Regions from separate parts of the Paenibacillus aurantiacus genome, predicted to be linked through region 1. Evidence: predicted binding sites of a transcription regulator. Region 1 holds the regulator's gene; each other region holds the start of a gene.

Evidence for each region. The regulator LexA, encoded in region 1, represses DNA repair genes until DNA is damaged. The targets are predictions, from matches to a motif close to CGAACATATGTTCG.
Region 2: the regulator LexA is predicted to act here: its motif matches at 3,220-3,233, upstream of recA (recombinase RecA).
Region 3: the regulator LexA is predicted to act here: its motif matches at 4,329-4,342, upstream of ACFFSY_RS29400 (YhjD family protein).

Annotation. Positions count from the first base shown of each region.
Region 1 is NZ_JBHMDO010000048.1:60,956-68,268, reverse strand. Features, by position in the region: gene glnA (type I glutamate--ammonia ligase) at 1-762, shown strand, start outside; gene ACFFSY_RS31360 (peptidylprolyl isomerase) at 990-2,066, shown strand; gene ACFFSY_RS31355 (hypothetical protein) at 2,207-2,377, opposite strand; gene ACFFSY_RS31350 (hypothetical protein) at 2,417-2,548, shown strand; gene ACFFSY_RS31345 (hypothetical protein) at 2,566-3,138, shown strand; gene lexA (transcriptional repressor LexA) at 3,228-3,848, opposite strand; gene ACFFSY_RS31335 (LysM peptidoglycan-binding domain-containing protein) at 4,200-4,418, shown strand; gene ACFFSY_RS31330 (DUF896 domain-containing protein) at 4,526-4,714, shown strand; gene ACFFSY_RS31325 (aldo/keto reductase) at 4,763-5,749, shown strand; gene ACFFSY_RS31320 (hypothetical protein) at 5,873-6,394, shown strand; gene ACFFSY_RS31315 (HAD family hydrolase) at 6,414-7,199, shown strand; gene mtnD (acireductone dioxygenase) at 7,290-7,313, opposite strand, start outside.
Region 2 is NZ_JBHMDO010000044.1:204,777-212,089, forward strand. Features, by position in the region: gene rimO (30S ribosomal protein S12 methylthiotransferase RimO) at 1-1,155, shown strand, start outside; gene pgsA (CDP-diacylglycerol--glycerol-3-phosphate 3-phosphatidyltransferase) at 1,152-1,730, shown strand; gene ACFFSY_RS27850 (competence/damage-inducible protein A) at 1,806-3,059, shown strand; gene recA (recombinase RecA) at 3,303-4,361, shown strand; gene ACFFSY_RS27860 (RecX family transcriptional regulator) at 4,463-5,164, shown strand; gene rny (ribonuclease Y) at 5,369-6,910, shown strand; gene ACFFSY_RS27870 (TIGR00282 family metallophosphoesterase) at 7,010-7,313, shown strand, end outside.
Region 3 is NZ_JBHMDO010000047.1:257,640-263,732, reverse strand. Features, by position in the region: gene ACFFSY_RS29415 (N-acetylmuramoyl-L-alanine amidase) at 1-979, shown strand, start outside; gene ACFFSY_RS29410 (right-handed parallel beta-helix repeat-containing protein) at 1,069-3,036, opposite strand; gene ACFFSY_RS29405 (stalk domain-containing protein) at 3,261-3,803, shown strand; gene ACFFSY_RS29400 (YhjD family protein) at 3,864-4,313, opposite strand; gene ACFFSY_RS29395 (hypothetical protein) at 4,487-4,876, opposite strand; gene ACFFSY_RS29390 (stalk domain-containing protein) at 5,356-6,078, shown strand.

The DNA of each region.
Region 1 (7,313 bases):
CCAGGCCAGCATGAGATCGATTTCAAATATGCGGACGCGATTCTCGCCGCAGACCAAATTCAAACGTTCAAACTCGTCGTCAAGACGGTTGCTCGTCAGCACGGCCTGCATGCCACGTTCATGCCGAAGCCGCTGTTCGGCGTGAATGGATCGGGCATGCATGCGCACCAATCGCTGTTCCGCGGCGATGAGAATGCATTCTACGACGAGTCCGACAAGCTGGGCTTGAGCCAAACGGCGCGCTACTATATGGCAGGCATTCTCCGCCACGCACGCGCGTTCGCGGCAATCACGAACCCGACGATCAACTCGTACAAACGTCTGGTACCCGGCTATGAAGCGCCTTGTTACGTGGCTTGGTCCGCAAGCAACCGCAGCCCGATGATCCGCATCCCGGCTTCACGCGGCTTGTCGACGCGCATCGAAGTGCGTAACCCGGATCCAGCGGCTAACCCATACCTGGCACTCGCTGTCATGCTGAAGGCAGGTTTGGATGGCATTCGGAACAAAATGCCGCTTCCGGCGCCGGTAGACCGCAACGTGTACGTCATGACCGAAGAAGAGCGCATCGACGAAGGCATCCCGAGCTTGCCGTCCGATCTGAAAGAAGCGCTTGACGAGCTGCTGCGCAGCGAAGTCATCTGCGACGCGCTCGGCGACCATGCGCTTGCGCACTTCTACGAGCTGAAAGAAATCGAGTGGGATATGTATCGCACCCAGGTTCACCAATGGGAGCGCGATCAATATCTGACGTTGTACTAAGACGAGTTCTTTCTTGATGTTCGAAGTGTTTTAAAGATGCCTTATGTAAAAGCTTCAATTCGATATAATCGGTTTGAACAAATTCTCCCTTTGATTTGCTTTGTATGGCAAATTGAAGGGAGTTTTTTTATGATAAAAAAGATTTATATTAACAGCGTAATGATATAGAATCCGATTATGAAATCGAATAAAAGTGTTCGGAAATGATTCTATCGGGAGGTTATTTGGTGAGTAAAAATAACGGCAGCATCTTATTTCGTAGAGTGGGAGTAACCACGCTGGTCGTAGCCGGCATGATGCTTGCAGCAGGGGCAGGTGCGTTCGCAGCCACGAAGATGACCTTAATTGTTAATGGTCAGAAATCCACTGTAGAGCCAGTATCAATTAAGGGGGTAACCTATATCCCTCTTCGCGCCGCAGCTGAGATGCTCGGTGCGGATGTCAACTACAATTCCTCTTCGAAATCCGTGAATATTGCCAGCAACTCCGATAAGTCTCCATTAGGCAATGATGGTAATAAAGCGGTTGGTACAGTTAATGGCTCGGTTATTACTAAAAATCAGCTGTATAGTGCGATGGCTGAAGCTGGTGGAGCGCAAATATTGGACAACCTGATCCAAGAAGAGCTGGTTAAGCAGGAAGCGAAGAAACAAGGCATCGTAATCAGCGATAAAGATGTGGATGTGGAAATTGCTCAAATCAAGAAGCAGTTCCCTTCCGAATCGGATTTTCAAAATGCGCTGCAGCAAGCGAACATGACGCTCGAAAACTTGAAGAAGCAAATACCGATGCAGCTTCGTATTCGCAAGCTTGTTGAGCCTCGAGCGAAAGTGACGGATTCAGAAGTAAAGCAATATTTTGAAGCCAATAGAGCTAGCTTCGATCAGCCTGAAGAGGTGAAAGCATCGCATATTCTGGTCGCAACGGAAGCGGAAGCCGATGAAATTATGAAGCAGCTGAAAGCAGGCGCTGATTTTGCGAAGCTGGCGAAAGAAAAATCGACCGACCCAGGCAGTAAGAATGCGGGCGGAGATCTGGGGTTCTTCGGCAGGGGAGCAATGGTTCCTGAGTTCGAAGAAGCTGCGTTCTCGCTAAAGGTTGGAGAGTTAGGCGGCCCGGTTAAGACGGATTACGGATATCATATTATCAAACTAACGGACCATAAAGATGCGAAGGCAGCGACGCTGGAAGAGAAGAAAGCTGAAATTCAGAAACAGCTCACTAGCCAGAAAGTTGTCGAGCTTTCGTCTACTTTGCTGGCTGAACTAAAGTCTAAGGCGCAAATAACGAAATCGCTTAAATAAAATAGGTATGGAACCCTTGAAGGACTTACTTCAAGGGTTTTTCTTTTTGTGTTACACGATAAAAGGCAAAAAAAGAAGCACGCCGAAGGCGGCTTCCGGTTAGCTGGACGTTAGCCAGCTTCTCAAGGAAAGGGCGAAGCTCAGGATTTGCCGTGATCAACAAAAATGGAGATGACGACCAGTACGGCGCTGATACCGTTTGCAAGATCGTTGATCGTATCATCCGGAATTTGGATGCCGGCACTGTCCAACAGCAGTTTGGCGGCGCCTAGGATGCCGAGAATCAAGCCAGGTTGTTTCAGTTTCGTCAACAATTTCATCACCTCGCTCCAGTGGAGATGATCTATTCTATGAATCCACCATACGACTGGATTGGACGATTGATAGAAGGCAAGAGCCTCTACGACAATCTGAAGATGAAATTGGGATCGGCGTCCAATTGCTCGTCGAGCTTCGCGCATACGTTAAACCAGCAATACTAAGAAAGCGGGGAGTATGTGTGGCGAAGACGACGAAGCTGCGGGACTTTAAAGTAACGGGGCGTATACTGGCGCATACCGCGCAAGCAATGCTGCCGTTCTACCGCAAAGTGTCGCAAAGTAAGGCGTATGCTCGTAGTTGGTCAGATGCTGTCGTGAACGGAAATTTGGAGGTTATGGAGAAGCTGTTGCGGCAGACTGTTACCGAGCCGATAACCGGACTATCCACCAACGGTATCGGCTATTTCGTGGATTTCAAATTCGCAGCTCCGATCAAGCAATATACGAACGGTACGACAATTCCGCCCGGCACGGTCCAGTTCCGCTTCTCGCCGGTTATTCACAGGAGAATCGCCCGAGAGGTTATTCCGTTCTATGAACGGCTGGCCGGATGTTCGTCTTACGCCGCTCAAATCGCCAAGGCCGTGCGTGAGCACAATACGATGAAGCTGCGGGCGCTTATTCGCCCGTATATCCAGACGAATGCGCTTCGTTCAATTCGGATCGATTTCTCCGGTATACGGCTTGCGTTCCGGTATGCGGATAGCCGATATACGTATGTGAACGTCTTATTCCGAGAGATTGTTGACTAATTGCGGTTCTATAATGAGAAGCCATGATACGAATTACAACAAAAAAGGCAGACCTACGAACGCTGCGCGTCATAAGGTCTGCCTAATTATTAATGAATATCACGGAAAAGTCCAATTACCTTGCCCAAGATCGTCACATTGCGGAGCCGGATCGGTTCCATCGTCGAGTTCTCGGGTTGAAGCCGGATATGGTCGCGTTCCTTATAGAACGTCTTCACGGTTGCTTCGTCGTCTTCGGTCATCGCAACGACGATCTCGCCATTGTTCGCCGTCTGCTGTTGGCGGACGATAACATAATCGCCATCGTGGATACCTGCTTCGATCATACTCTCGCCCATGACGTTCAGGATGAACACGTTGTCGTCACCGACGCGGTCAGCAGGCAGCGGGAAGTAGTCTTCGATATTCTCGGTCGCTGTAATCGGCAGACCGGCTGTAACTTTACCGACTACCGGTACTTTGGCGATCGCGAGCGGGAATGGGATGCTCTCCATGTCTGAGTCCAAAATTTCAATGGCACGAGGCTTCGTCGGGTCGCGGCGGATCAAGCCCTTCTTCTCTAGCCGGTCCAGATGGCCGTGAACCGTCGAGCTGGAGGCTAGTCCGACCGCTTCGCCGATTTCGCGGACAGAAGGCGGGTAGCCTTTCTCCCGAACCTCGGTCTTGATGAATTCGAGTATCGCCTGCTGGCGGTTGGATAGTTTCGACAAACGTGATCACTCCATAAGTTCATTTGTGTCAAATTATAACACAGAACCGGAGTTCGTACAAACATAAGTTCGAGAAACACAGGTTCGCATTTCGGTGCGAACAAATGTTCCAAAAACCGTTGACACCAAACGAATGTTCGTGTTAATCTGATTTCACAAGAACAGAACAAACGTTTGGGGGAATCGATAATGGTAAACACGGTCTCTGCATATACATATAAGGAACGGATGCATAACACGGTAAGACGCAGCACAACGAAGAAACGCGGTGTTAAAGTGAGAACTGGGCACATCGCGAAATTTATGACGGTTGCTCTATTCTTCGTCATTGTTTTCGCTGGATTTATGATTATGAGAGGCAACGCGAGTACGGTAGTTCCGGAAGCGCCGACGGCAAATGAACAAGTAATCGTAGTAGGGACGGGCGACACGCTCTGGGCAATCGCAAGCGAGTTGAAGGGAAGCGGCGAAGATGTTCGCGAAGTTATCTATTCGATCAAGCAGCGCAACGGGCTGCGGGAGAGCGCGCTGCATGCGGGACAGAGCTTAATCATTCCGGCGGACCATTAGGGTTCGCCGTTTTTTGTTGTTACCTTGACAATCGTGGAACAAAAGTGTCAAAGTAAAGAGTGGAATGTTGACTAGCAAGAGCGTAACGGAAAGAGAGGCGTATCACATTGGAGAAAATCATCGCACGCATAAACGAGCTGTCGCGCAAGCATAAAACCGTCGGTTTGACGGCAGAAGAGACGGCTGAACGCGCCGAGCTGCGCAAGCAATATTTGGATAATTTCAAGCGGAACTTCCGCGGACAGCTGGATAATATCAAGTTTGTTGAGGACGAAGAGGACAACATCAAACATTAAGACAGCAAGACCTCGACTGACGCACCCATTGCGAGGAGGACGGTCGAAATGGAATATCGTTTATTAGGAAGAAGCGGACTTGCGGTGTCGGAGCTATGCTTAGGGACGATGACGTTCGGCAACACGACAAGCGAGCAAGACTCCGTCGAGATGATCCATCGCTTTTTTGACAAAGGCGGCAATTTCCTGGATACCGCGGACGTATATGTGGCAGGCCGATCAGAAGAAATCGTCGGCAAAGCGATACGGGGCCGTCGCTCGGAAGTCGTGCTAGCCACGAAAGTCCGGATGCAGACCGCGGAGCATCCGAACGGGGTAGGGATCTCCCGCAAACATATCATGGATGGCGTGGATGCCAGCCTGAAGCGTCTGCAGACCGACTATATCGATCTGTATCAAGTGCATGTTTGGGACCATGCGACGCCCATCGAAGAGACGCTTCGCACGTTGGACGATCTCGTGACGTCGGGCAAAGTCCGTTACATCGGGTGCTCGAACTTCTTCGCATGGCAGCTCATGAAATCGCTGGCGGTGAGCGATATGAACCGGTACGTGCGTTTCATCTCGATACAGCCGCAGTACAGCTTGGTCAGCCGGGAGATGGACCGCGAGATGATATCGCTCTGCCTGGAGGAGAACGTCGGCATTATTCCTTGGGCGCCGCTGGGCGGAGGTTTCTTGACGGGAAGATACAACCGCGAGGAGCCCGCATCCGGCAGGCTGACGTCGAAAGTCGGAGAGAGCTCTTGGGCGCTTCGCAATTCGGACAAGAACTTCGCGATTTTGGACGAAGTCGCGACAGCGGCAGCTGAGCTCAAGAGAACCCCGGCCCAAATATCGCTCGCTTGGCTGCTTCGGCGCAAGGGCATCACCTCTCCCATTTTCGGCGCGAGCACGCTGGAGCAATTCGAAGATAACATCGGCGCCGTCGGCTGGAAGCTGCCTCAGGAGTGGTACGACCGCTTGGACGAAGCGAGCAGGCTGCCCTCGGAATACCCGAACCGTTTCATCGAGAAATTCGCTCGTCCGATTTAGTCGCATGAAGATCGTTCAACATTGCGCATGAAACGCTTCGAGGCGATTGCCGTAATAGGCGAGGGGGCTTTGCGTCGCGGCACAGCCCTTCGTTATCTACCAACTCATTAGGAGGCTCCCGATTTGTCATCACGATCCTGGGAACGCAAAGTTCGCAAGAACCAGACACAATTGAACAAGCAGCGCAAGAAAAACGGCCAAACTCCGATCAATCTCCAGAAGTCGGAGGAGAAGGTGGATACGTTCAAAGGACGCAGCTATATGATGCCTGCATTCCTCCTGCTTTTCATTGCCATGTACGTCATTACGACGTTCACGTCGGACTATTACAAAGAGGCAGGCACGATGTATTGGGTGACGATCGGCTTGTACGTGCTGATGGCCGTCATTTTCATCTTGCGCCGTCCTTACATGTCGGTTGGCAAGGATTACGTTCGCACGCGCCGGTTCGGCGGAGACCGCAATCTTTACACCGTCGGCATTAAAGCGATCAACGTGCAGAAAGGTTCGGTCGTCATCGAGCAGCAGAAAGGCGCCAACTGGGTATTCAGCCGCATGATCAACCGTTTTCCAACGGATGAGATGGCGGAACGTCTTCGTACGTTCGCGACCGTCCATAACATACCGTTCAACGAGAAAAAATAGACTGGAGTGCAGATGAAGCATGTCGAAGAAAGCCGTACTGTTTGACTTGGATGATACGTTATTGTGGGACGAGCGCAGCGTGCAAGAAGCGTTCGATGCGACCTGTGAAGCAGGCGCAGCCCAGTCGGGCCTGAACGCCAAGGAACTGGAGGCCGCCGTTCGCGAAGCGGCACGGGAGCTGTACGCCTCGTACGAGACGTTCCCGTTCACGAAAATGATCGGCATCAATCCATTCGAAGGCTTGTGGGCGAACTTCCTCGCCGGTGAGCAGGAAGAATTCCGCAAGCTGCAGCAGCTCGCGCCGCTGTACCGTCGCGAGTCATGGACGCGCGGGCTGAAGGCGCTTGGCGTCGACAATCCGGAATTAGGCGCCGAACTGGCGGAGCGGTTCCCGGCGGAACGCCGCAAACGGCCTTACGTCTATGAAGAGACGTTTCGACTGCTTGATCAGCTGAAGGGCAAATATAAGCTGCTGCTGCTCACGAACGGCTCGCCCGATCTGCAGCAGGAGAAACTCGACGGCGTGCCGGAGCTTGCGCCATACTTCGACCATATTATCATTTCGGGCACGTTCGGCGAAGGCAAACCAGCCGCTTCGATCTTCAAGCATGCGCTGGAGCGGCTGGGCATCGAACCAGAGGATGGCATTATGGTTGGCGACAAACTGACAACCGATATTCTCGGCGCCAACACGATTGGCATGACTTCCGTTTGGATCAACCGTCACGGCGCGGTCCGTACGGACGAAATCATTCCATCCCACGAAATCAAGCATCTTGAAGAATTGCTTCCGCTGTTGGCGTAGGCGGGGTACGCTCGATACCTTTTTTAATAAGGCAAATCACAAACAACCCCCGTTCTCGAAGGAGAGCGGGGGTTGTCGTCTTGGTATGGATTATTTCTGGAATGAAGGGTCTGC
Region 2 (7,313 bases), on a different contig from region 1:
GTCAATACGATTCTTGACATGGCTGAACTGAAAGAGACCGGACGTTTGAAAGCGCTCATCGTATCCGGCTGTTTGACGCAGCGTTACAAGAAACAGCTGATGGACGAAATGCCCGAAATCGATGGGATCGTCGGCACCGGCGATTTTCACCATATTAATGAGATCGTAGACGAAGCGCTCCGGGGGAAGAAGCCGGCGATGGTTGGCCATCCGGCGTTCGATTATGATCTGAAGCTGCCGCGCATCATGTCGACGCCGCGTTATACCGCGTACGTCAAGATCGCGGAAGGCTGCGACAACGCGTGTACGTTCTGCTCGATTCCGATCATGCGCGGCGCGTTCCGCAGCCGTTCGATCGAATCGATCGTGGCCGAAGCCGAAGGTCTTGTCGCGCAGGGCGTGAAGGAGATCAGTCTGATCGCGCAGGATTCAACGAATTACGGTACCGATATTTACGATGGCTTCAAGCTGCCGGAGCTGCTGAATCGCGTCAGCGAGATCGAAGGCTTGGAATGGGTGCGTCTGCATTACGCGTATCCGGGGTTTTTCACCGATGAGCTGATCGAGACGATTGCAACCAATCCGAAAATATGCAATTATATCGACATGCCGCTGCAGCATAGCGAAGATACGATCCTGAAGCGGATGCGCAGACCAGGGCGTCAGCGGGACGTCCGCGAATTGGTCGAGAAGATTCGCGCACGCATCCCGGACGTGGCGCTTCGCACGTCGATGATCGTTGGTTTCCCAGGCGAGACGGACGAGGATTTCAATCGGCTGTGCGAATTTATTCGCGAGCTGAGATTCGACCGGCTTGGCGTATTCACATATTCGGCGGAAGAAGACACGCCAGCGGTTCGGCTGCCAGATCATGTCGCGGATGACGTGAAGGAATGGCGGGCCAACACGTTGATGGAGATTCAACGCGAAGTTTCCAAAGGCAATAGCGGCAAATATATCGGACGCGACATTAACGTGCTCGTTGAACGCTATGATGGCCGAAGCGATGTATACATAGGACGTTCGGAGTACGATGCTCCGGAGATCGACGGCGAAGTATTCATTACGAACTGTACTGCATCGATCGGACAAATGCAGCGAGTACGGGTTACGCACGCCTACGAATTCGATATGTCCGGGGAGGGCTTATCGTGAACTTAGCAAACAAAATTACGCTTGCCCGCATTTTTCTCGTGCCGATCATCATGTTCTTGCTGCTGATCAACGTGAATTTGAGCGAGCTCAGCTTCCAGGATTTCTCGATTACCTGGAATCAAATCCTTGCCACGCTGATATTCATCGTTGCAGCCGCAACGGATGGTCTGGATGGCTATATCGCGCGGAAGAACAAAATCGTCACCAATCTCGGCAAACTGCTGGATCCGCTTGCCGACAAGCTGCTCGTGGCAGCTGTCCTGATTTCCCTGGTGGAGATGGACAAGGTCGATGCATGGATCGCGATCGTCATCATCAGCCGCGAATTCGCCGTAACGGGTCTGCGTCAGATTGCGCTGCTGGAAGGCGCCGTGTTGGCGGCTTCCACGTGGGGCAAGTGGAAAACCGCGGTGCAGATCACGATGATCATCGCGCTCTTGCTGAACAATTTTCCGTTTACGTTTATCGATATCCCGTTTGACCAAATCTCCAGCTGGGCTGCCGCACTTATTACGGTATATTCGGGCATCGATTACTTCGTCAAAAACAAAAATCTTATTCCCCTGACGGAATAGGCCTTGCGTATAAGCATCATCTCTTCCATGCGAAGGGGTGGTGCTTTCATCATATTAGGAATGGAGCGATGCGGAATGCGCGCAGAAATTATAGCGGTTGGCACAGAGCTGCTGCTTGGCCAGACGGTGAACACGAACGCGACCTACCTCTCCCAAGGACTTGCGGAGCTCGGGATCGACGTTTATTTCCAAACGGTCGTCGGCGACAATGAAGGACGTATCCGCCAAGCGATCGAGCTGGCTCGCGGCCGCGCCGATCTCATCGTTTTCACGGGCGGGCTGGGTCCGACGCAAGACGATTTAACGAAGGATGCATTGGCGAAGTATTTAAAGGCGGAGATCGAGCTTCATGGTCCGTCGATGGACAAAATCGAGCAGTTCTTCGCTGCGCGCGGCATCCATATGGTGGAGAGCAACCGGCGCCAGGCGAACTCGATCGTCGGCAGCACGCCGCTTGCGAACGAGGCGGGGCTTGCCGTCGGCAACGCGATGACCGCGGATGGCACGCACTATTTGCTGCTGCCCGGCCCGCCGCGCGAAATGAAGCCGATGTTCGACGGACCCGGCAAAGCGTGGCTAAGATCGGTCTTAGGGGAGGATCGGCGGTTATTCTCGCGCACTTTGAAGTTTGCCGGGATTGGCGAATCGAGTTTGGAAGCAGCTTTGATCGACCTGATCGACGGCCAGACGGACCCGACCATCGCGCCTTATGCCAAGGAGGGAGAAGTTGCGATTCGCATTTCCACCAAAGCGCTGACGGAGGCGGAAGCGGCGGCGAGGCTGAATGTGGTGGAGAAGACGATCGCGGAGCGCGTAGGTCAATATTTGTTTGCGCGCGAGGATATCCCGCTCGAGGAAGCGATCGTGCGCCTGCTGCGCTTGTCGCGCTATAAGCTGGCTAGCGCCGAGAGCTTGACCGGGGGACTGTTCGCGGAGCTGATTACGAATATTCCAGGCAGCAGCGGCGAATTCGTCGGCGGGGTCGTCACCTATACGAACGAAATGAAGCATCGGCTGCTCGGTATTCCCATGTCGCAGCTTGAAGGGGAGGGCGCGCCCGGTGCGATCAGTGAATCCACGGCATCGCTCATGGCGGAGCGGGTCAGAGAGCTGACGGATAGTGATTACGGCATCTCGCTAACCGGCGTGGCGGGACCGTCGGAGTCGGAAGGCAAGCCTGTAGGGCTCGTCTATTTCGGCCTAGCGAGACGGGGGAAACAGACGATTGTGCACACGGCGCATTTAAGCGGGAACAGGAGCATAATCCGTACCCGCGCGGCGAAGTCGGCATTATACCGTTTATGGCAGCTGCTTAAGGAATCGGAATAGAAATTACAGCTGAACTATGGCAAACTTGTGACAACTGACGATATTCGCTTGTCCGCTGTGCGAGTTTACTCTATAATCGACAGTAACTGACGGAAGAACCGTGGCGAAGAATACTTTGCCGCGGTTTTTTTTTGCCTTCGCCGTCTGGAAGAAAAAAATAAGAATATATGTTCGTAAAAAGTATTGTAATCGGGAACGAAACAAGGTATCATGAAACTATCAATCGAAAAGGGTGTGAATGCGTTGTCAGATCGTCGCGCAGCGCTCGAGATGGCTTTGCGTCAAATCGAGAAACAGTTTGGTAAAGGTTCTATTATGAAGCTTGGCGAATCCGCGAACATGACTGTTGAAACAGTTTCTAGTGGTTCCCTGGCATTAGATATTGCCCTTGGAATCGGCGGATTCCCAAGAGGCCGCATTATTGAAATCTACGGACCGGAATCTTCCGGTAAGACGACGGTTGCCCTGCACGCGATTGCCGAAGTGCAGCGTTCCGGTGGACAAGCCGCATTTATCGACGCGGAGCATGCGCTCGACCCGTTGTACGCGAGCAAGCTTGGTGTTAACATCGACGAGCTGCTGCTTTCTCAGCCGGATACAGGTGAGCAAGCCCTCGAGATCGCGGAAGCGCTCGTTCGCAGCGGCGCAGTCGACATTATCGTTGTTGACTCTGTCGCCGCACTCGTGCCGAAGGCCGAGATCGAAGGAGAGATGGGCGATTCGCACGTAGGTCTGCAAGCCCGTCTGATGTCCCAGGCACTCCGCAAGCTGTCCGGCGCGATCAGCAAATCGAAGACGATTGCGATCTTCATCAACCAGCTTCGCGAGAAAGTCGGCGTTATGTTCGGCAATCCTGAGACGACGCCAGGCGGACGCGCACTCAAGTTCTACTCCAGCGTACGTCTTGACGTTCGTCGCGTAGAGACGATCAAACAAGGCAACGACATGGTCGGTAACCGTACCCGCATTAAGGTTGTCAAGAACAAAGTGGCACCTCCGTTCAAACAAGCGGAAGTCGACATCATGTATGGTGAAGGCATCTCCAAAGAAGGCAGTATCATCGACATCGGCGTCGAAATGGACATCGTTCAGAAGAGCGGTGCTTGGTTCTCCTTTAACGGTGAGCGTCTGGGCCAAGGCCGTGAGAACGCGAAGCAATTTTTGAAGGATCATAAAGACATCTCGAGCGTCATCGAGAAGCAAATTCGGGAAGCGAGCAATCTGGCGGCAGCAGCAGCGCTCGACGCCGGCGGCTTCAGCACGGATGACGAGGATGAGGACGAGCTGGAGCTCGAACTGTAAGCGTCCGAAGCGCCAGCTTATCATAAGACCGGATATGGAGCAGAACAGGGCCCGCATAGCGCCTTGTTCTGCTTTTGGCATATTAAGGAGGCAAGTGTGCAGTGAACGAACAGGAGCACGTGGAAAGCACGGAGACGGTCCGGATTACATCCGTCGAGCAGATTCGTAAGGAGAAGTACCGGTATAACGTATTCGTGAACGGAAACCAGGATGAACCGTTCATCAGCGTTCACGAGGATATCATGATCAAGTTCCGTCTGTTCAAGGGGCGGGAGATTCATCCGGATGAGCTGAAACAGATCGCCGAAGAAGATACGAAGCACCGTGCGTATGCGCTGGGCATTCAATATTTGGGCTACCGGCCGAGAACACATAAGGAGATGGCCCAGTATTTGGCACGCAAAGGGATCGACGAGCAGGCGGCAGAGCAAGCGATCGCCAGACTTACGCAAGAGCGACTAGTGGATGACGCCGACTATGCGAGCCGTTTTGCCGCTTCTCGGCTGCGCGGCCAGGCGAAAGGAAGGCTGCTGCTGCGTCAGGAGCTGCGCATGCGAGGGATCACGAAGGAGACGGCCAAGGAAGCGACGGACGAGCTCGACGAGGATGAAGAGACAGCCGTGGCCGTACGGGCCGCAATCAAGAAATGGCCTTACATTAAAGGGGAGCCGCGAGAGCGGAGGCATAAGCTAATGGGTTATTTGCTTCGCAGAGGATTTCCAGGCAGCGTCGTGAAGGAAGCGGTGCGGCAGGCGATTCAGCAGGACGAAGTTGAGGATGAACCTGACATGCTTGACAATTGATTTTATCAACAGATAAAATGAATGTTGTATTCCTTTATCATGAATCAATTTTCCTTCCAAAAGTTGATTCGAAAGCGATCATTTTCGTCACCAAACATGATTGTTGAAGCGGGATGAAAACCGGCTAGTACCGTAACACAAACGAAAACCAAATAACTTACCCGGGCGTTTGCCTTGGTGGTGCAATGAGGAGGTGAGAAAGATATGGCAACCTGGATCTGGCTTCTGATCATTCTCCTTGTTGGCTTGATTTTCTTTGGACTAGGCTATTATATTCGGAAGTTACTCGCCGAGGCCAAGATTTCAAGCGCTGAGCATGCCGCCGGTCAAATCGTTGACAACGCGCGCAAAGATGCGGAAGCGCTGAAGAAAGAAACGGTCCTCGAAGCGAAAGACGAAGTCCATAAGCTCCGTACCGAGGCCGAAAGAGACATTCGCGAACGTCGTAACGAGGTACAGCGTCAAGAGCGACGGCTCGTACAGAAAGAAGAGTCGCTGGATAAGAAAATAGAAGCACTGGAACGCAAAGAAGAACTAGTCGCCAACAAAGAGAAGCGGATCGAAGAGACACAAGAGACAATCGATTCACTCTACAAGCAGCAAGTAAGCGAATTGGAGCGCATCTCGAACCTGACGATGGAAGAAGCCAAGACGATCATTCTCCAGAGCGTGGAGCAGGAAGTGCGTCACGAGACGGCTCAAATGATCAAGGAAATCGAATCGCAGGCGAAAGAAGAAGCGGACAAAAAAGCGCGCGATATTATCTCGCTGGCTATTCAACGCTGTGCGGCTGACCATGTGGCGGAGACGACCGTATCGGTCGTAGCACTGCCGAACGAAGAAATGAAAGGCCGCATTATTGGCCGCGAAGGCCGTAATATTCGCGCATTGGAAACGTTGACCGGTATCGATCTCATCATTGACGATACACCGGAAGCGGTCATCTTGTCCGGTTTTGATCCGATTCGTCGCGAGATTGCCCGTACATCGTTGGAGAAACTCGTCGCGGACGGCCGGATCCACCCGGCTCGCATCGAAGAGATGGTGGAGAAATCCCGTCGCGAAGTGGACGAGCGTATTCGCGAATATGGCGAGCAAGCTACATTTGAAGTCGGCGTTCACGGCTTGCATCCGGATCTGATCAAGATCCTCGGCCGACTGCGCTATCGGACAAGCTACGGTCAGAACGTGCTCAAGCATTCCATGGAGGTCGCTTATCTGACCGGACTTATGGCGGCTGAGCTTGGCGAAGACATAACGCTCGCGAAGCGTGCAGGTCTGCTGCACGATATCGGCAAAGCGCTTGACCATGAAGTGGAAGGCTCTCACGTCGAGATTGGCGTCGAGCTTGCGAAGAAATACAAAGAACATCCAGTCGTCATTAACAGTATCGCATCCCACCACGGCGATTGCGAAGCGACTTCGGTCATCGCGATGCTCGTTGGCGCGGCGGACGCCTTGTCGGCAGCCCGTCCGGGTGCGAGAAGAGAGACGTTGGAGACGTATATCAAGCGGCTGGAGAAGCTGGAAGATATTACGGAATCGTTCGACGGCGTAGAGAAATCGTACGCGATCCAAGCTGGACGCGAAGTTCGCGTCATGGTGCAGCCGGACAAAATCGACGACACCGATGCCTTCCGACTGGCGCGCGATATTACGAAGAAGATCGAAAGCGAACTCGATTACCCTGGTCATATCAAGGTAACGGTTATTCGGGAGACGCGCGCGGTCGAATACGCGAAGTAATCGAATAGGCATGAATTTGCTGAAAGTGGCTGCCGATGCAGCCACTTTTCGGATTTTTTGGGGAAGATTGAAAGAGCAGACGAGGGCGAGGTACGAAGCATGAACGTGTTATTTATCGGGGACATCGTGGGCAGTGTGGGCCGGGCAGCCGTGAAGAAGGTGCTCCCTGCACTGAAATCCAAGTATAACCCGCATATCATTATCGCCAACGGCGAGAACGCGGCTGCAGGCCGAGGCATTACGGCGGCGATCGTGAAGGAGCTGCTGGATGCGGGCGTGCATGGCATTACGATGGGCAACCATACGTGGGATAACAAAGACATATTCGAATGGATCGACGAGCAGCCACGGCTGGTACGCCCGGCGAATTTCCCGTCAGGCGCACCCGGACAAGGCGCTGCCG
Region 3 (6,093 bases), on a different contig from region 1:
CGACGATATCTGGCAGCGGAAAGCGATCCGGACAGCGGTCGGAATCACGGCGGTCGGGCAGCTGGTGCTGGTCACGACGGTCGATGCTGTTTCGCTGAATCAACTTGGAGAGATCATGGACGAGCTCGGCTGCCTCGATGCTCTGAACGGCGACGGCGGCGGGAGCACGTACCTATGGCCGAATGATCAGGGAGCGGGCCGCCTGCTGGGATCGGCGATCTGCGTAAAATTGAAAGGAGCGAATGAGATGGGGAAGTTGGTCGCAATCTGCGACGGTCATGGAATGGAGACGCCGGGCAAACGGACGCCGGTATTCTCTGATGGGTCCGTGATGAAAGAGAACGAGTTCAATCGATCAGTTGCTGCCAAGTTGGACACGCACCTGCGCCGATGCGGCTTCCGCACGCTGCTGGTCGCTTCTACCGATGTAGATACGCCACTTCAGGCCCGCACAGACGCCGCGAACAAGGCGAAGGCGGATTTATATATCAGCATTCACGCAAACGCAGCAGGCGAGGCGTGGGGGAGCGCCTGCGGCATTGAGACGTTCCACTATCCCACCAGCGCGGCCAGCAAACGAGCGGCCGAGATCCTGCATCGCCACCTGATCGCCGGAACGCAATTGCCGAACCGCGGCGTAAAGACCGCAGACTTCCATGTCCTTCGCGAGACGAACATGCCGTCCGTCTTGGTCGAGGCGGGATTCATGACCAATCAAGATGAAGCGCGGCTGTTGATGTCTGAATCCTACCGTAGCGAATGCGCCGAGGAGCTGGCGCGTGGTATCTGCGAATTGTTCGGCGTCGCATTCAAACGAGAAGAACCGGCAGCTTCGCCGGGAACGGTAGTGGTGCGCGGGAAGACTGTTGAATCGAAGCAAATAGACGGCGTGACATACGTTCCATTACGGACATTTGGAGAAGTTATTGGCTTAAGCGTGTCATGGAATGTTAGAACCAATCGCACGATCGTGAAATAAAGTATAGGAAGATATTAATTGTCTCCTTATCGATAGAGGCATCCAATAATAAACGAACCCCTATCTAAGAGAAGGGGTTCGTCATTTGGCTATGTTTGATTTAGTCTAATAATAGTGTTTATAGAATCTCCTGGTTCAGTAACATCATTAATAATGTTCTTTCCAGTGTCCGTGCTGGTACTTTCGGATACAACCAGGTTGTCAGAAATATATACAAATCGTTTGGTTATATCCCCTGAATCAGCGATGGATACAAATCTCACGCTCCACGTCACAGTACCAAGAGCATGATAAACTTCATTATTTTTAACTCTTATGACTTTGCAAGTATTCAAGTAAATAATGTGGCGATTTTGACCTCCGCCATAAAATTGATTTCCTTCGATGCTTACGTTATACGCTTTGGAAAGAGAAATACATGAATTAGCTGGGGTATTAAAAGTGTTATTAGTTATTATGGCTTTATTTTTCAATGTAGCCGGAGAAGGGTAGTGCTCGACAAGTGATTCATTTTTATACACAATTGCTAAATATTCGTTATCTTTTTGTACATAGCCTTCAAATGAATTATTAATTATCTTGAATTGCGAACACTTAAGATATATGCCACTTGTTGGTGTCCCTGTTGTTGTAGTATTAAATGAACCCAAGAAGCGATTACCTTCAATCACCAAATTAGAAACGAATTCATTGGCATTTAAGGACTTACCTTTTGTTATTCTTTTTGGGACATCAATCTGTTCGGTATCTATTTCCATTTGAAATATATTATTAATGACAGTGATATCCTTTGTCACAGCTTCCTTACCATAAATGTTAATAGCTGCTTCGATCGTAATATCCTTATCTTTGTTAGTGGCTGTAGACTCGTATAAATATTTATCTCTGCCCACTATATTTCCACTTATTATATGGCCAGTCCCCGCAGAAACTAAAATACAAGCACTGCTTGCCTGTCCTGTCGGTTCAGTTGCATTGTTGTTAATAATACTAATGTTATTGGATGGTTTTGTACCGTTACCATTATCATCGCCAGGTCTGATTGCGATGTTAATGTTATTATTATAGCATCGGTTATTCGGCCCGATAACACAGTTACTAGCCCCATTTTTAATGTCGATTCCATAATAATGACCTAATACGGTCGAGTTACTTACCTGTGAATTGCGCTCTTTTTCAACGGTAATTCCTTGTGCACTGCTTGTACCGGTGTAAGTGACTCTGCAATTCGTAACTAGATTATTAGACCCTCCCCCAAACAATGACAATTGACCATCGGCACAATTATTGATAGTGCATAATTCAACCTTGTTATTTTCGCAAACAAAGAGAATAACACCCGATGCTCTACAGTCCTCGATAATACAGCTGCTAATATGTGATGTTTTCGATCTGAAACTACTGATTCCCTGTGACATAAACTTCAAAGTCATACCTGTGACGGAACAATTTTCAGTACCAAACAAAATTACACCTGGATGTGACATGTGATGACCATCATCTTTTGTTGGCGTTCGATTTGAAATTATGGATCCACCAACTAGATGAACATTTTTAGCGCCATCTAATAAAAAAGCTCCGTATGCTGAGTTCTCCGTTCGTTTACCAATTATAATGGAAAAAGTAGCTCCATACATTACTAAAGACAGTGGTTTATCAGTTTTTATTCTTATGGCAGCATAACTCAACCTGCCATCATTCTGCGATACATCATAGTCTGACTTATAAAAGTTATTGATGTTTATTGAAAGTTTGTAAACACCAGGCTGAAAAAAAATGGTGCCACCTCCATTCAAAATAGCATCATCAATAACACCTTGTATTCTTGAGGTTGAGTCTGTTTCTGTAGAGGATGGAGCGGATATGTAATAATATCCTTTTCGAATTTCGTCAAAAGTCGAAGTCGTTTGAGCAACGCTTTCCACTGTGGGGGGAATTGTTTCAACTTCGCCAAAAACCTTAGCCGGCCATAAAACAGCGCCAGCTATTCCTGCACCGACAGTACCGATCACCCCTAGTGCTTCACGACGGGAAATTATGTTGGATTCTTTCTCCATGGTTACCCCTCCACTTAATCCATTTATTTACACGAATTAATTATGACATCTCTTTGAGTTCAATTTAATAGGACATACTTCCTGATGGTTAGTTTTGTGCTGAACCTATTGCTGGCTGATGCCGACGTTTTTTTTGTTTCTCCCGACAGACATCGACAAATAGCTCGCAGGGGCAATGATAATATTTTCCTGTGTTCCTATTTTGCAAAGGGGAGATTCGTCGCGTGAAAAAGAAAGTCTTGATCTCGATCGGGATCGTGTCGCTGATGGCAGTATCGGCCATTGCTGGTGCGTACGCTGCCAACAAGCTGACCTTGGTGGTGAATGGTCAGGTATCTACGGCTGAACCGAAGGTCATTAACGGGACAACCTACATACCGTTACGCGCTGCTGCGGAATTGCTTGGAGCGGAAGTGGGGTATGACTCAAAGTCGTCTGTCGTATCCGTGACGTCTAAAGGCCAAGCTGCACAGGCAGCGGCAGGAACGTTCAAAGCTAGCGGCTTCGTCTTTACTCAGCTTGAAGCTAGGAAAAACGCTTTGGATATGTACGAAATTACCGTGAATATCACAAACAGCAACGACAAAGATGTGTCTGGCGTCCTGTTCTCCGCAGTGTTCTATGACAGTAACGGCAAGCGATTGGGTACGGCTAATGGCTCTACTAGCGATCTGGTGAAAGGTGACACCAAGACCACTACAATGATAACGACAGATGATATAACAAATTATGCATCGGTTAAATTCCAGATTGACGGACAGTATTAAAAACAAAAAAAGCTCGCGGCTGCCCACAATCAGGAGTGCGGCCGCGGGCCTTTTGCAAGCTTACAACGTGATTGTACTTTCCCCACGATCTTCCTCGATGTCATCCGCACACGGTTGCGTCAAATCCACGCTCATCATCTGCGCGATCCGTATCATGATGTCGGCCCTCATATAAGCACCAAGCAGCATCATGTCGTACTCGTATTTGTTGTAGAGGTACCAGCACTGTGCCTTGCCCTTGGTTATCTTCATCTCGACGATTTTAATTAATCCGGGTTTCTCGTTTAGCGTCCGCTTATTTAAGTTAAGTTGACGCAGTGTTGAATCGATCATCTGCTGGTGTTTCCGAACGTAGATCGTTCCCATCCTCAAATCCGCATTGCGCTGCAGCACCTTCATATCGTGTTCGAGGATCAACAGCTGAACGTGGAGCAAGAGATGCTCCTTTACCAGATCGATTATGTATTCCGGCGGGAGGAAGGGGCTATGATCGGGCGGAGTGAATTCCATATCGGCACACCTTTACGAATGTTTGTTCGTATATTATATGCCCGTTTTGGGAATTTAGTCACTCCATAAATATTGCAAAAAAACGTTTCTAAGAAAATGTTTTTGAACAGTAAATGAAAAAACTGCATGATGTGAAGACACACCTTGCAGTTTTCTATAGTGGGAATCTTATATTACAGTGTGTTTCTAATAGTACCTGTCGCACTAGTAGAGTTCGATGCAAATACTTCAACTTTATATTGCCAACCTATGTTCATATAAAAGTCAAGGTATTTTGAGCCACCGGTACTACTCAGGAACAACCAACCCGTTCCTGGATCATTGATTGTCCATTGTCTCCAAACACCGTCACCTTTATTGTAATAAACGTATAAAGACGCATCACCATTCCCGGAAAGAGTAATTTTTCCGTATTGTCCCAAACCATCTACAGGAAGTGGTGTCATAGCATGCTGATAGGTACTTACGGTAATGCTAGACGAGTTTGCAGCGAACGCTGGTACGGCGGCGATTAATAAGACAATCACCGCAAGAAAAAAACTTACTACTGACTTCTTCTTCACAATATTTCCTCCTAACATTTGGTAATTCAATAAAAGTATATTACGAGATTTGCAGTAAGTAAAGTGTAATATTTTTAAAGATTACACAAAATGGTTGATCATTTGCCTCGCGCTATTAGACGACTATCTCCTTTTATTTTGCTTTTTTCTTCCTCTTCTGTGCCTCAATAGTCTCCTCAATTCCAGCCGCGCATGCCTGCCAGACGTGACTACGATCCTTGACATGCTTCGGCGGCGGGACCATCTCAGCGATAAACGCTGGCGCGTCTTTGCCACTTGGCAGCCGGACCTTGTTGATCGCGACGTGCTTGTCGGGCATACCCGCGAAGAGCGCCAAGGAAAAGGGCAAATTGAAATTACCAAGGGAGATAGTTACAAAATAAGTGACAAGAAGGAAAAAAGGTTTTATTATAGACATTGTCGAAAATAGGTCAAAAGATTTATATACATACAACATAAAAGGAGTCGTTAGAACTATCATGAAAGACAAAGTGAAGGGTCTAGTAGCAGGGTTACTTATCGGAACAGTTGTAACAGGAGCTACGGCTTACGCTGCTGGCGGTAAGATGATTGAGGTTTTTTACAATGTGAAGGACATAAAAATCAATAAAGTTTCAAAAACACCTACTGAACAACCATTCGTTTTAAATGGGACGACATTTGTTCCATTACGCTTTGTTGCGGAATCTCTTGGCGAAGAAGTTAAATGGGACTCGAAAACAGCGACTGTCTGGATTGGGGAACAACCTGAAGCCACTGCAAAGTATTTCGGGGATAACCTCCAGCATATGAACTGGCAAGAAAATGGCAAAGACTTCACCTACGAGTATTCCTATAATGAAGGAGATATTGTTAAAGACACTGTAGGAAACTCGTACAATAATTATATTACAATCGGTACCAATTATATTTTTTCTGATGCAAAAGAAGCTCTACTCGAGTTTCCTCTTAACGGCCAATATAAAAAGTTCGTCTCAAAGTTAGGCTTTACAGACGATAGTAAAGCTACTAAGGAAACAGTAACTTTCACGGTTATGTTGGATGATGTTTCTGTAGCAACGCGATCGGTTAAAGCTGGTGAATTCCCAGCTGATCTTAACATTGATGTTAGCGGAGCCCAAAAAATCGGCTTCAAAGTCTCTAACGAGTCTCATGCAACCCAATTTACAGTAGGTCTTTTTGATGCTCATTTATTAAAATAAATCTAGTATTAAGTG